Regions from separate parts of the Cytobacillus sp. T106 genome, predicted to be linked through region 1. Evidence: riboswitches for the same ligand, from Rfam matches in the RefSeq annotation. Region 1 holds a riboswitch; each other region holds the start of a gene.
The links. A riboswitch is a leader RNA that binds a small molecule or an ion and turns the genes downstream of it on or off. The one in region 1 is predicted to bind thiamine pyrophosphate.
Positions count from the first base shown of each region.

Region 2: it holds a riboswitch for thiamine pyrophosphate, as region 1 does, so the genes downstream of both, thiT (energy-coupled thiamine transporter ThiT) here and thiW (energy coupling factor transporter S component ThiW) in region 1, are expected to answer to the same signal.
Region 3: it holds a riboswitch for thiamine pyrophosphate, as region 1 does, so the genes downstream of both, thiC (phosphomethylpyrimidine synthase ThiC) here and thiW (energy coupling factor transporter S component ThiW) in region 1, are expected to answer to the same signal.

Region 1 is NZ_JBEUMK010000006.1:193,672-198,119, forward strand. It holds gene ABU165_RS13600 (manganese catalase) at 1-129, shown strand, start outside; gene ABU165_RS13605 (hypothetical protein) at 204-470, opposite strand; gene ABU165_RS13610 (DedA family protein) at 693-1,298, shown strand; TPP riboswitch at 1,355-1,465, shown strand; TPP riboswitch at 1,702-1,812, shown strand; gene thiW (energy coupling factor transporter S component ThiW) at 1,891-2,442, shown strand; gene ABU165_RS13620 (solute carrier family 23 protein) at 2,408-3,763, shown strand; gene ABU165_RS13625 (LuxE/PaaK family acyltransferase) at 3,726-4,448, shown strand, end outside.
Region 2 is NZ_JBEUMK010000007.1:67,379-71,826, reverse strand. It holds gene ABU165_RS14155 (ABC transporter ATP-binding protein) at 1-956, opposite strand, end outside; gene thiT (energy-coupled thiamine transporter ThiT) at 1,174-1,776, opposite strand; TPP riboswitch at 1,848-1,946, opposite strand; gene ABU165_RS14145 (hypothetical protein) at 2,024-2,263, opposite strand; gene ABU165_RS14140 (hypothetical protein) at 2,483-2,728, shown strand; gene ABU165_RS14135 (helix-turn-helix transcriptional regulator) at 2,840-3,076, shown strand; gene dnaN (DNA polymerase III subunit beta) at 3,233-4,411, opposite strand.
Region 3 is NZ_JBEUMK010000005.1:65,765-70,212, forward strand. It holds gene thiC (phosphomethylpyrimidine synthase ThiC) at 13-1,773, opposite strand; TPP riboswitch at 1,826-1,926, opposite strand; TPP riboswitch at 2,145-2,260, opposite strand; gene ABU165_RS11870 (LysE family transporter) at 2,440-3,072, shown strand; gene ABU165_RS11875 (ABC transporter permease) at 3,345-4,448, opposite strand, start outside.

The sequences.
Region 1 (4,448 bases):
GGACAGGGGCAGTTCGAATATATTGAAAACCCGGAGCCGATGGGGCAGATACCAATTTTGGCGCCAGGCCCGATTTATATTCATGGAACAATGCCGTCTGGACAGACACCGCCTCCATCCCAATTTTAATTACGCATAAAAGAGAAGATCCGCCCCTAATCACTGGCGGATCTTTTTTCGGCTCAGGTAAGTTCTTAACAAAATTAAAAATGTACCTTCAGCAGCTTTAGCTTGCGATCTATGACAACGTAAAAATAAGCGGCAGGACTTTTTGCAGGCTGGGATGATTTCATTTTCCTCATCAGTACCCTTAATGATTCTACAGCAGCAGGCAATATAGCTTCCTCGTCATTTCCCAACCCGTTTTTTTTAGCAGCAAGGAGTACTTTATTCCACAATTCTGCAGATGCTTCATCATCCTCCATAAGATAACGTGCCATGCAGGCAAAAGCATCAGGGATAGCTTTCATGGACATCCTCCTCATTAAGAGTCTCCATAAAACATATGCACTTCAAGAACGAATGTTCTTGTTTTTGGTCTTGTGCAAGTTATTGTTTGATTATTTTTCAGGATGAGTTATTCTAATTTCATCTGAATGGCCTGAACTTATAGGAAATCTCCTTTTCCTGAAGGGATGGAATCAGAATTTAACGTTAATTAACTGATATGCTTTTTCGTCTTGGGAGGTATTATGGAGAACTGGATTAAAGATGTGATTGAACAATTCGGATATGCAGGAATTTTCCTGCTGATTGCGCTTGAGAACATTTTTCCCCCTATCCCGTCTGAAATTATATTGACATTTGGCGGCTTCATGACGGCACAAACAAATATTACTGTTATTGGAACGATTGCAGCGGCTACCCTTGGCTCGACAGTGGGCGCTGCTTTGCTATACGGGGCGGGCCTTTTACTGAGCCGAAACAGGTTTGAGAGAATGATAGACAGGTGGGGAGGCATACTCCGCCTGAAAAAGGCTGATTTAGATAAAGCTTTTGGATGGTTTGACCGCTACGGTTATTGGACAATTCTGATATGCCGGATGATCCCGCTGGTAAGAAGCCTGATTTCCATTCCTGCCGGGATGGCAAAAATGAACTTTCCGCTGTTTCTGCTATTTACAGTCATCGGCACATTGATCTGGAATACAATCCTTGTAAATATTGGAGCGGCCTTTGGTGATTCATGGGAAACGGCAGTGGGGTATCTGGATATGTATTCTAATGTGGTGTATATGCTGATTGCGGCGGCTGTTATTGGCGCAGCTTTCTTTTTGATCAGGCGCAGGAAGAAATAAACATTGTCTTTACTTTTGACAGTAACAAAGTTATGATGATTCTTAATTGGATATTGTGTGACTGCTAGGGGTGTCCGCACAGGCGGGCTGAGAGGAAAACCGATGTTTTTTAACCCTTTGGACCTGAACTGGATCATGCCAGCGTAGGAAAGTAGAATGAGCAACAGTACTTTTTTTATGTGTGCAAAAGCCTGGTCCTTCTTTCATATGGGGACCGGGCTTTTTTAGTGGGGATCAAAAGAGCAGTAATCGTAAAATTGATTGGAAGCCTATATCAGTTCCTTCTTGATAGATTCCTTTACCAGCAGGAATTAACGGTAAAATGGCCGGCACTTCATTTTAAAAACTCTAAGCCAGGCCGTTAAAGGTCTAAACAGCCTTATATCCAAGATAAGTTAATACATAAAAGCACTGGGGGAGCCGGAGGAGTCCGGCTGAGAGTGGGCCTTTTCCGGCCCTGACCCTTATACCTGATCCGGGTTATGCCGGCGGAGGGAAGTGCTGGATTTTATGCTGCGGCTGGCAAAGAGCCGGCATGTTAACCCCTCCGCCTCCATTCCCTCAGTGCAAATTAGCATGGAGGGATTTTTGTATGGGTAAAACACAAAGATTAACTGCTGCTGCAATGATGGCTGCAGTGGGAACGCTGTCAGGCAGCATGCTGTATATTCCGCTTGGCTTTACAAAAGTATTCCCGGTCCAGCATCTGCTGAATGTGCTGTCAGCCGTATTGCTTGGCCCTTATTACACCGTGGCACAGGCGTTATGTATATCGCTGCTCAGGAATCTAATGGGAACCGGCTCAGTATTTGCTTTTCCAGGGAGCATGGCAGGTGCGCTGCTTGCAGCGCTTCTCTACAGCAGGACAAAAAAGCTGTCGATGGCCTTTACTGGGGAAGTGATTGGCACCGGCATCATCGGTGCGCTCCTTTCATATCCGCTTGCCACCATGATCATGGGGCAGAAGGCCGCACTATTCGGCTTTATTCCGCTCTTTATCTTCAGTTCGACTGCCGGAGCCCTACTGGGAATCATTATTTTGGCCATTCTGAAGAAAAAACGGACACCGATTTTCGAACAGGTCAATTTAAAGGATGAGGAGAATGAAGATGGACGAAAGAAGAACAGAATCCAGCACGGATGAGATATTAATAGGATTGGAAGAAAAGCTTCCGCCGGGAAAAACCGTTTTATATGGGCTCCAGCACGTTTTTGTCTCGAATGTCTGGCTGGATCCCATCTTTGTGGCAGCTATGATCGGACTGCCATTTGCATTATCGGCTAATATGGTGAACAGCATCTTCATTGCAGCCGGTATTGTCACCTTTATACAGGCGACAAAGCTGGTCCGCCTGCCGATCATTCAGGGACCGTCAGCTGCATTTGATGCAATTATGATTTCAGCCGGCAAGGCGAATGGGCTTGCTGCAGCAACCGGGGGCATCCTGGTGAGTGCCGCCATTGTGTTCCTTTTATCAATAACCGGGGTGCTTGGGCGCTTGAGGGCCCTGTTCACACCAGTCATCTCCGGGACCGTCATTTTCTTAGTCGGGATCTCGCTTGCCGGGTTCACTTTGCATGAATTTCTGGGAGGCTCTCCGGGTGATGAAGGGTTTGCCAGTCCATCAACCCTGCTGCTGTCGATAACAACAGCTTTGATTGTCCTTGGCCTTTCTTTGTTCGGAAAAGGCCTTTGGAAGTCTTTTTCGTTTTTGATTGCTTTGATTGCAGGCGATGCACTTGCTTTTTCGCTGGGAAAAGCTGATTTTGCCATGATCAAGGAAAGTGCATGGTTTGGCCTTCCACAGTTGCTTCCGTATGGACTTACATTTGAATGGGCAGCCTTCCTGACCTTTTTCATTGCGTATCTTGTGGCTGTAATAGAGGCAATGGGCGTTTATCAGGCGTCCTCTGCGATGCTGAAAACGGAGCTGACAGCCAAAAGGATCCGCGGCGGTTTTGCGGGAGAGTCGGCGGGCTCTTTTGTGTCAGCGTTGATCGGCGGATTTCCGACGACAGCTTATGCGCAGAATGTCGGCCTGCTGCGTTTGACCGGGGTTGGCTCAAGATACCCGGTCATGGCTGCTGCTGTCATCTTCCTGGTGCTCGGGCTTGTGCCTAAAGCGGGCGAACTCCTGGCTCTGACGCCGGCCCCGGTTGTCGGCGGAATCTTCCTGCCGGCTGCCGCAACGCTGGTGTTCACAGGGATCTCGATTCTGGCAAAGGCGGAAGCTACTCAAATCAACTATATGATTGTCGGGCTTTCCATGCTGCTGGCCATATCACTGCCTTCATATGCTGTGAATGCGTCAGGAATTGCAGGGACATTCCTGACGAACAGCATCTTAATCGGAGCATTCACTAGCATCTTTCTTCAGCTGTCTTTAGTCAATCTCCCAAATCTGTTTAAGAAAGGAGCGGCAAGTGATGAAAAAAGAATCGATCAGTTTGATAGCGGAAATTAAAGATTTTATCGAAGCAGGGAAAGATTCTGATGAGAGGTTTGGCAGACTGGCGCTTAAACTTTTCAGCTATCAGTATGAGAATAACTTATTTTATAAAAACTTTTGCCAGGCTAAAAGGAAGACTCCCTTTACAGTGCACACATGGGAAGAAATTCCCCCTATGCCGGTTCATGGTTTTAAAGATCTGACACTAACCTGCGAACCGGCTGAAGAGGCGGAGGCAGTCTTTATGACCAGTGGGACGACCAATCCTGATGCTAAGGGTAAGAACTTTCATCCGGATTTATCCTTGTGGGATCTCTCCATGAAAGGCCCTTTCAAAAACTTTGTACTGCCTGACCGGGAAAAGATGGCCATTTTTGTACTGTCACCATCAGATGAGTATAACAAAAACTCTTCCCTTTCCCGCTACCTTACCAATGCTGTCTTTTATTACGGCAATGAGTACAGCCGCTTCTTTCACAATGGAGAAGGCCTTGACTTTCAGAGAGCAGCAGAGTCGCTCGGCATGATGTCAGAAAGGGGAGAACCTGTACTGATCATGGGGGCAACATATGCTTATGTTCATTTTTTTGATTTTTTGAAAGAAAATAATCAGTCATTTTTAATGCATGAGGGCAGCAGGATTTTTGATACCGGCGGGTTCAAAGGCCAGGCAAAGGAAATAAGCCCGGAAGAAATGGCT
Region 2 (4,448 bases), on a different contig from region 1:
CATTCATTCCCATCTTTATCAAAGCAGGAAATTTCATAATGAACTCCCCTGAATAGCTGTGAATCTACACGTACCTGAAGTTTGCCCTGCTCGCTCGGAGTAATTTCCATATCCTCCGGCCTGATGACCACTTCAACCCTTTCATTCAAATCGAAGCCGGCGTCTACACATTCAAATTTCCTGCCTGCAAATTCAACCTGATAATCGGTTAGCATGGTCCCTTCGACGATGTTGGACTCACCGATGAAGTCGGCCACAAACCGGTTGACAGGCTCATCATAAATATCAGTTGGCGTTCCGCTCTGCTCAATCCGGCCTTTGTTCAGCACAAAGATTTCATCAGAAAGAGCAAGCGCCTCTTCCTGGTCATGGGTGACAAATATAAACGTAATGCCAAGCCTTCTCTGAAGCTCCCGCAGCTCGTACTGCATTTCTGTACGCAGCTTCAGGTCCAGTGCAGAAAGGGGCTCATCCAGCAGGATGACTTCCGGTTTATTGACAATCGCCCTCGCAATCGCGACACGCTGCCTCTGCCCTCCTGACATCTCTTTGATTTCCCTCTGTTCATATCCTTCCAGGTTGACAAACTTGAGCGCCTCTTTCACCTGCTCATTGATTTCCTGGTTTTTCATTTTTTTGATGCGCAATCCGAATGCCACGTTTTCAAATACATTCAAATGCGGGAAAAGTGCATAGTCCTGGAACACGGTATTGACCTGCCTCCTGTTGGCAGGCACTTTATTGATTTTTTGTCCATTGAAGAAAATGGATCCTTCTGTCGGTTCGATAAAACCCGCAATCAGGCGCAGGATCGTCGTTTTTCCGCAGCCTGAAGGACCAAGGAGCGTGTAGAACTTTCCCCTTTCTATATCAAAGCTGACGGCGTCCAGAACCGGACTGTCATTGTCATATTGTTTTGTAACATCTTCAAAGCGGATAATAAACTTATCTGTCATTTCAATCTCCTTTACTATATTAATAGTCGATGTACCTCTAGAAGTTAAGCCTTGTAGGCCAGTTTATCACTTTAGTATAATAGCGTAACTTATTATATACCAAAATTTGTCGAATGAAAGCATTTTTCAGCAATTCTCTTCAATTTCCCTTTTTTAAAAACAAAAGCAGTCGCTTCTGGCCGATTCGCCAGAAGGGACTGCTTTGTGCACATGGTTATCAGTTCGCCAATTTATGCTCTTCCGCAGCGGAATATACCTGTTTCCTCTGTACCAGGCGCGGCGCTGCAGAAAGGAGGAGCCACAATACGGCTGTACATAAGACAGCTGACCCGAGCATCGTTATCCCATTAATCATGAGAGAATATACAAAAGGAGACATCCCTTCAGGTGCATAGCTTCCAAAGAAAATCATACCTGCAAGAAAGTGCCAGAAATATCTGCCCGCACTGCCAAGGAAAATGGCTGCAGCTGCCCATCCCAGAGCCTTACCCTTCCTGCCTTCAGCAAGGCTTTTTTGGAGGGCAAGAGCTAAGAAGCCGGCACAGCCAATAAAGGCGAAAGCAACGAAGTATTCAATGAAAGTCTGCAGGGGCGTCACTATCCAGGCGTCGCCCATGACAATCTGGAGAATCCCCCATAAGAATCCGGAAATGAAGCCCGCTTTCCAGCCCCATCGCAATGAAAGTATGAAGATGGGCACCATTGCAATGGAAATGGATATTGCAGGCGTTAGTTTAATAGAAGGAAGCAGATCAAGAATAACAGCGAATGCTGCAAAAAAAGATGCTTCAATCAAGGCAACCAGCCCTAATTTTTTCATAAAAAATTCTCCCCTTTTGTCCGAATTAACGCAAACCTCAAGGGAGAACTGATCAGGAAGCGGGCATACCTTCACCCATCCATCCACATCCCTGCGCTAGAATTATCTAACAGGTTCAAAGGGTCAGAACAAAAGTTCACTCTCAGCATTAAGCTCCCCTTGTGGTTACGTTATGTAATTAATACTATAATGCATTATATCTCATTCCATCAGGCAGGAAAAGAGCATATTCTGAAAAATCGTTTTGTCATGCCGGTCCTCCTTTCTCTTTTTCGAGCTTTTCATAAAGTTCAAGACTTTTGCTGCTGAGATACTCCAGCAGCTTAGGGTGCTGTCTGAAATAGTCGACAAATTCCCTTTGTTCTCTCTCCTGGAACTTAAGCACCTGTTCATAATGCTTGCTGCAATAATAAATCGTCCGGTCCCTGTTCCACTCCTTGAGGGGGATCAGGTCCCCCGCTGCCTGGCAATAAAGGCATTTTTTCATATGATCCTTCCTCTAAGTACAGATTAAGCTCCAGGCAGGAAAAGTTGTTTCCCGTCCATACTTTAGTATATTACAGAACGTATGTTCTATTCAATTCATCAGTTTTACTGGTTTTTATATGATCTAATCGGGTATTCAATTAATATATGAAGTATTCTGGTAACTGTTTAAATTTTCAAATAATCAGATTTTACATGCATACAGGAAGGAGGCTTTAAGATGAAGAATATCCTTGATATAAAAGGCAGGCTGAATCCATATTGGTTCAATAAAGTTATTTTCAAGGTTTATATCGCTGACGCAGTGGATGAAAAAACAGTGGAATTGGAAGGTCAGAAGCTTGTTGTGGTCAATGAAACTGAAAAATTGAAGCCCGGCGAGAAGCTTAAAGTCGAGTTTCTGAACATGTGGTTTGTTTATAGCCGGATACCACGCGCAGATCAGCCAGCCAAGCAGCCGCTTTAACTCAAAAGCCGCTTTTTTCTTCTCCTTCCTTCTTTTATTTTTATATTTCACTAGTGATGTTCTTCACTTTCTTTTATAATATGAAAATAAAAGAAAAAAGGAGATTTAACCTTGGATAAAGAAATCATTAAGTTTATCAGAAAGAATTATAATCTTTCACAGCGTGAATTCGCCAAAATGATTAATTGCAGCTTTTCACTGGTTGCTTTGATTGAAATCGGGAAACGCAATGTTTCAGACAATATAGAAAAAAAGATTAAAAATGCGTTCGGACTTGAAGCGCAGGATATTGAATCCATTACCAGCATCATTAAGGAAATCGGCCGCGGTATGCCTCCTTTCAGCTAAAAAGCCTGGATGGGAGGAAATACCTCTGCTTAGCCCTCCCCGCTTTGGCCGTTTTCCAGCTGGATTACTTGATACAGCGCAACAGATTTCCCTCTTTTAATAATATTCTACTAGTATTCAGATCCCCTTCAGATTTGATTTTCTCACCTTTCAGTTTTAATCTTGATTCTGAACCTGTCCCTTGCCAAGGAACATCCCTGATGCAGTCCTGACAGGAGAAATAAGGTGAAAATAGTTTGCCTCCCCAGGGGAAGAGATTAGGATTGGCTTCATTGTCCCATAAAGCCTTATTTTAATATATTCTGACTCTGTTCCTATCAGCGCATCCGCCAGATAACTCCCATTTATTACTGCTGAAGCTTCTGTTTCTCCTCTGATGCTCTGCAATTCCTGCACCTCCTCGATCATGCCCATTTCAGACACTGGGGAAGATATAGTGATGGAGTTTTCATCCTTGGCTTGGATGGAAACAAGAGAGCTTCTTTTTTCTCCAGCAAATATCATTGTCCGCTTGACACCTTGAAGAAGGTGCTTCCTATTGATGACTAACTCTGTTTTGCACCCTTCCGGCTTCAGTTTCTCAGAAGAGGGAAATCTGCCGGTCAAAAGCGAAGAGCAGAAACGGAATGTTGATGTGGCGAATACGGCCTGTGAATCAGATATATAAATGGCTGCTTCTCCACTTGGTGACTTGCCTATCAATTTGAGCAATTCTGCTGCATTTCTTGCCGGGAGAGTAAATGACTGGCTGAACCCAGCAGAGCCGTCAGCTTTCCACATGGCAAGCCGGCTTGAATCTGTCGCCGTGAATGTCAGCCCGTTTTCATCAAATGCCAGATTGATGCCTTCCAGGATTGGCCTTGAGCTTGTTTTGGCCGCAGATGCAGCTGTATTCCTCAATCCTGCTGCAAGATCAGATGCTTTCAAAGTATATATATAAGGAAACTCTGCATCTGCTCTATCAGCAGACTGGTCTAACGGGAAACCCGCAATCGCTGCGGAAATCTGCTTGTCCATTGAATTAATCAGGATTTTATGTGAAGTGGAAGCTTTGATGCTTAAACGGCCAGGTATTTTCCTGATGACTTCAGAAAGCATTCTTCCATCAGCTGCCAGCTTTCCATATTCCAATATATCCAGGCCAGAATCCCTGCAGTTTATTAATGGGTGCTCAAAGATCACAGAGCGGTCCCCGTTTCCGGAAGAGACAGAAAGGCCTCCGCTGTGTGCTTCTATCATAACGAGTTTGCCAGCGGCACTATGGCTTCCCCCTGCGATTCTTGCCGCCTCACTGATGCTTTCAAAAATACTCTCACCATTTACTTTAAATTCCATCAGGTCCACCTCCTTTGATATGAGAATAGCTCTCTTT
Region 3 (4,448 bases), on a different contig from region 1:
CTTCTATGTTCACTAGATGGATGAGCCACGGCTGGCAAACTCCCCGGCTTTTTGCTCCATTGTATCCTCAATTGCCTCTGAAACGGTTTTCCCCTGACCTTTGGCCATCTGGCGGATATCCTTGGAAATGCGCATAGAACAAAATTTAGGGCCGCACATAGAACAGAAATGGGCGGTTTTTGCCCCCTCGGCCGGCAGGGTTTCATCATGGTATGCCCGCGCCCGTTCAGGATCCAGGGATAAATTGAACTGGTCGTTCCACCTGAAATCGAACCTGGCCTTTGACAATGCATCGTCCCGAACCTGGGCACCGGGATGGCCTTTGGCTAGATCTGCGGCATGAGCTGCAATTTTATAAGCAATGACCCCTTCCCTGACATCGTTTTTATCCGGAAGCCCAAGATGCTCCTTTGGCGTTACATAGCAAAGCATACTAGTGCCAAACCATCCGATCATCGCTGCTCCTATTGCGGATGTAATATGATCATATCCCGGGGCTATATCTGTCGTCAGTGGGCCAAGCGTATAAAATGGCGCCTCCTTGCAAATTTCCATCTGCTTATCTACATTTTCTTTGATCTTATGCATCGGAACATGCCCCGGCCCCTCGATCATCACCTGGACATCATGCTTCCAGGCTATTTCAGTTAACTCTCCGAGCGTTTCTAGCTCCGCAAATTGAGCCTCATCATTCGCATCTGCTATAGAACCCGGACGCAGCCCATCTCCGAGAGAGATGGAAATATCGTAAGCTTTTAAAATTTCACAGATTTCCTCAAAATGCGTATACAGGAAATTCTCTTTATGATGCTGGAGGCACCATTGGGCCATGATCGACCCTCCCCTGGATACAATACCTGTCGTCCTTTCGGCAGTCAGCTGAATATAGCGGAGCAGCACCCCTGCATGGATTGTAAAATAATCCACTCCCTGTTCAGCCTGCTCTATCAAGGTATCCCTGTATATGTCCCAGGTCAGATCCCCGGCAATCCCCTTCACCTTTTCAAGTGCCTGATAAATCGGTACAGTCCCAACAGGAACTGGAGAATTGCGGATGACCCATTCACGGGTTTCATGGATGTTCTTCCCGGTCGAAAGATCCATAATCGTATCTGCCCCCCAGTGCACTGCCCAGGTCATTTTTTCCACTTCTTCCGCGATGGAGGAAGAAACAGCCGAATTGCCGATATTCGCATTGACCTTCACATGAAAATGGCGACCGATGATCATCGGTTCCGCCTCCGGGTGATTGATATTGGCAGGAATGATCGCCCTTCCGCTTGCCACCTCGCTCCTGACGAATTCAGGATCCAGATTTTCCCTGATGGCGATGAACTCCATTTCAGGTGTAATGACCCCTTTCCGGGCATAATGCAGCTGAGTCACATTCCTGCCCTCTTTTGCCTTGAGAGGGAAGGGGGCTTTATTCGGGAAAATGTCTGCATAAGAAACTTCGGTCCCGGCCCGAAGCCCGTTATCCTCCGGCTTCTGCACTCTGCCTTGATAAGCTTCCGCATCCTTCCGCTCCTCAATCCAGCCTTCCCTTACCCGGGGCAAACCTTTCGTTATATCTATCTCAAAATCAGGATCAGAATAAGGGCCGCTCGTGTCATATACACAAACAGGCGGATTGTCCTCTGTTCCAATAGCAGTCCTCGAGCTTTCCTGGATTATTTCCCTGACCGGGACCTTTATATCGTCCCTGATGCCGTTTACATATACTTTCCGGCTTCCTGAAAAAAACAGTCTATTCATTTGATATAAATCTTTCATACTTCTTCCTCCTCCATCTTTGTGCCTCAGGGCAGTTTTTTACGGAGGAAGCAGGCCATGCCGGCTGCTTCCCTACGCTGACATTAATCAGATCAGGTTCCAAGGGTTTAGGATTTTCCTTTCTCAGCCTGTAAAGCTCCCCCAGCAGTGAATAAAATCTAATAGAAACTTTCTTGCATTTTTCAAAATAAAAACATCAAGTTATCTGCACACTATTTTTTCATGCGTTTATTTTTTCACAGCAAAAACCCCCCTTGCATATTGCACCGGGGGCATGCCAGGCCAAAAAATGGCATACAGCTGCCGCATCTTTCTTCTGCAGAAGCTAAAAAGCGGACTCCTGCAAAAGGAGTCCGCGTATGTATGACAAATAAAAGCCATCTACACTTCCCTCCGCTGGTACGAACCAGATCAGGTATAAAAGGGTCAAAGACTAAAAACGGGTCTTACTCTCAGCCGGCCTCTACCGGCACCCCCAGTGCCAAAATATGCTATTTTCATAAGCTACTATACCATATGCCGACCAGGAAGAGAACAGACTAATTTCATATTATTCCAAAAACACAAAGCTGGAGATTTTAAGATTTGCGGTCCTACCCTCTGTGTTTGCTGCATAAAATTGTACAAGTCCTTCCGGGCTAATCCTTGAATAGGCGAGTGATATCATTGAGCATTGGAATATACATCAGCTATATCGTTTTAGGACTTTCACTGGCGGCGCCGATCGGCCCTGTCAATGCTGTCAGGCTGGAAAAGGGGCTGAAAAACGGATTTTGGCACGCATGGATTGTCGGCGCGGGATCGATGATCGCTGACGGGGTTTATATGCTGATCGTCTATCTCGGACTCGTGCAATTCCTTGACTCCCCTATGATTCAAACCTTCCTGTGGCTGTTCGGCGGTTTTATTCTTCTTTATTCCGGAATCGAAGGCATGATGAATGCCAATAAAATATCTGTCACTTACATACGGAGCAAAGAATCGCTGTTCAAATGCTTTTTCACCGGATTCATCATGTCGGTTTCAAGCCCGCTGTCGATTTTGTTTTGGCTGGGGATTTACGGATCGGTTTTGGCCAAAACGGCGTCCTCCTTTGGGACAGGCCAGCTTCTTGTCTACAGCCTCATGATTTTTATCGGACTGGGCCTTTGGGACATTTTTGTGGCAGGCCTGACGAGCGGATTCAGGCGGTTCCTGACCTCAAAAGCGATCATCATCATCAGCATGCTTTCCGGACTGTCGCTTATTCTTTTCGGAATCTATTTTGGATATCAGGGGATTGCTTCTTTGTTTGGATAAAAAAACAGACAAACCTGATATAAATCGGGTTTGTCTGCAGTCATTATTTTTTAGAACATTGGAACAGCGGCATTAAGTATTTAAGCCTGTTGATTGGAGTGCAAGGCACGCAGACTCCTGCGGGAGATAGCGGCAAGGCTGAGACCCCGCAAGAGCTTGCTCTGAGGAGGCTCAGCGTCGCCCCGCGGAAAGCGGAGTGCCTGGAACGCAAATCAACAGCCCCATTTATAGGCGGAAATTATTCATTAAGCTTGCCAGGGCTGATTGACCGCCTATTTATTTTTAGACAGCTGCAAAGCTTTTTTTATATCCTTGAAGGAATTGGACTTTCCGTACATGAGCACTCCGCCCTTGTATACCCTAGCTCCAAATATTGAGAGCAGCAGGATGGACACAACCAGGATCCCAATCCCCGCTATCGGCTCCCAGACCGGCAGGGTGAGCATTCCTACTCTCATGAACATCAGCATCGGGGTAAAGAACGGGATATAGGAGCTGATGGTCACAAATGCTTTTTCCGGCTGTGACAGCCCGATGATCGCGATCATAAAGCCGGCTACAACGAGCATGGTCATCGGCATGATCATCTGCTGGACATCCTCGATCCTGCTGACAAGCGAGCCCAGGAAAGCTGCAAGTGTGGCATACAGGAGATAGCCGAGAATAAAGAACACTACAGCATACATGATAGTGGCTGCCGGAATATCGCCGAATCCGAAGAATTCAAAGAAGCCTCCCTGCATCGACTCAAGATTCCGCTTGACGAAAAAGTAGCCTACCAGCAGCAGCACCGACAGCTGCGTCAGGCTAAGCAAGGCGATCCCGAGAATTTTGGCGAACATCTGCTTGATGGGTGAAACGCTTGAAATCAGGATTTCCATCACACGCGAAGATTTTTCCGTAGCTACTTCCATCGCAATCATGCTTGAATACATGATGACAGCAAAATAGATGATGAACAGCAGCACATAAACAAGGCCCCTTGCCTGTGTCAGCTCTTCCTCTGTTTTGGCATTCTCCTCCAGCGCATCCCTTTGGAACTGGACAGGCTCATAGAGACTGGCAAGCTCTGCCTCAGAAAGATTGATTTTTGAGGCTGCGATCCCGGTCTTTACCTGCTGAAGGGCTCCCTCCAACTCACCTGATACCGATGTATCCGCCAGGCTGAGGGATTTGTATTCGGCAGCAGGAAGCTCTTCGGAATCGGCTGAGAGAGTAAGCAGCCCTGCATAATCGCCATCCTTCACTTTTGCCTCGCCATCGTCTGCCGAACCGCTGAACTCTTCAAGCTTCAGGGTGCTGCCTGCTGTATTCAGCTGCTGCTGGAGAGGATTCAGGAGATTGCCTGTTTCATCGATTACAGCCACCTTTACCTC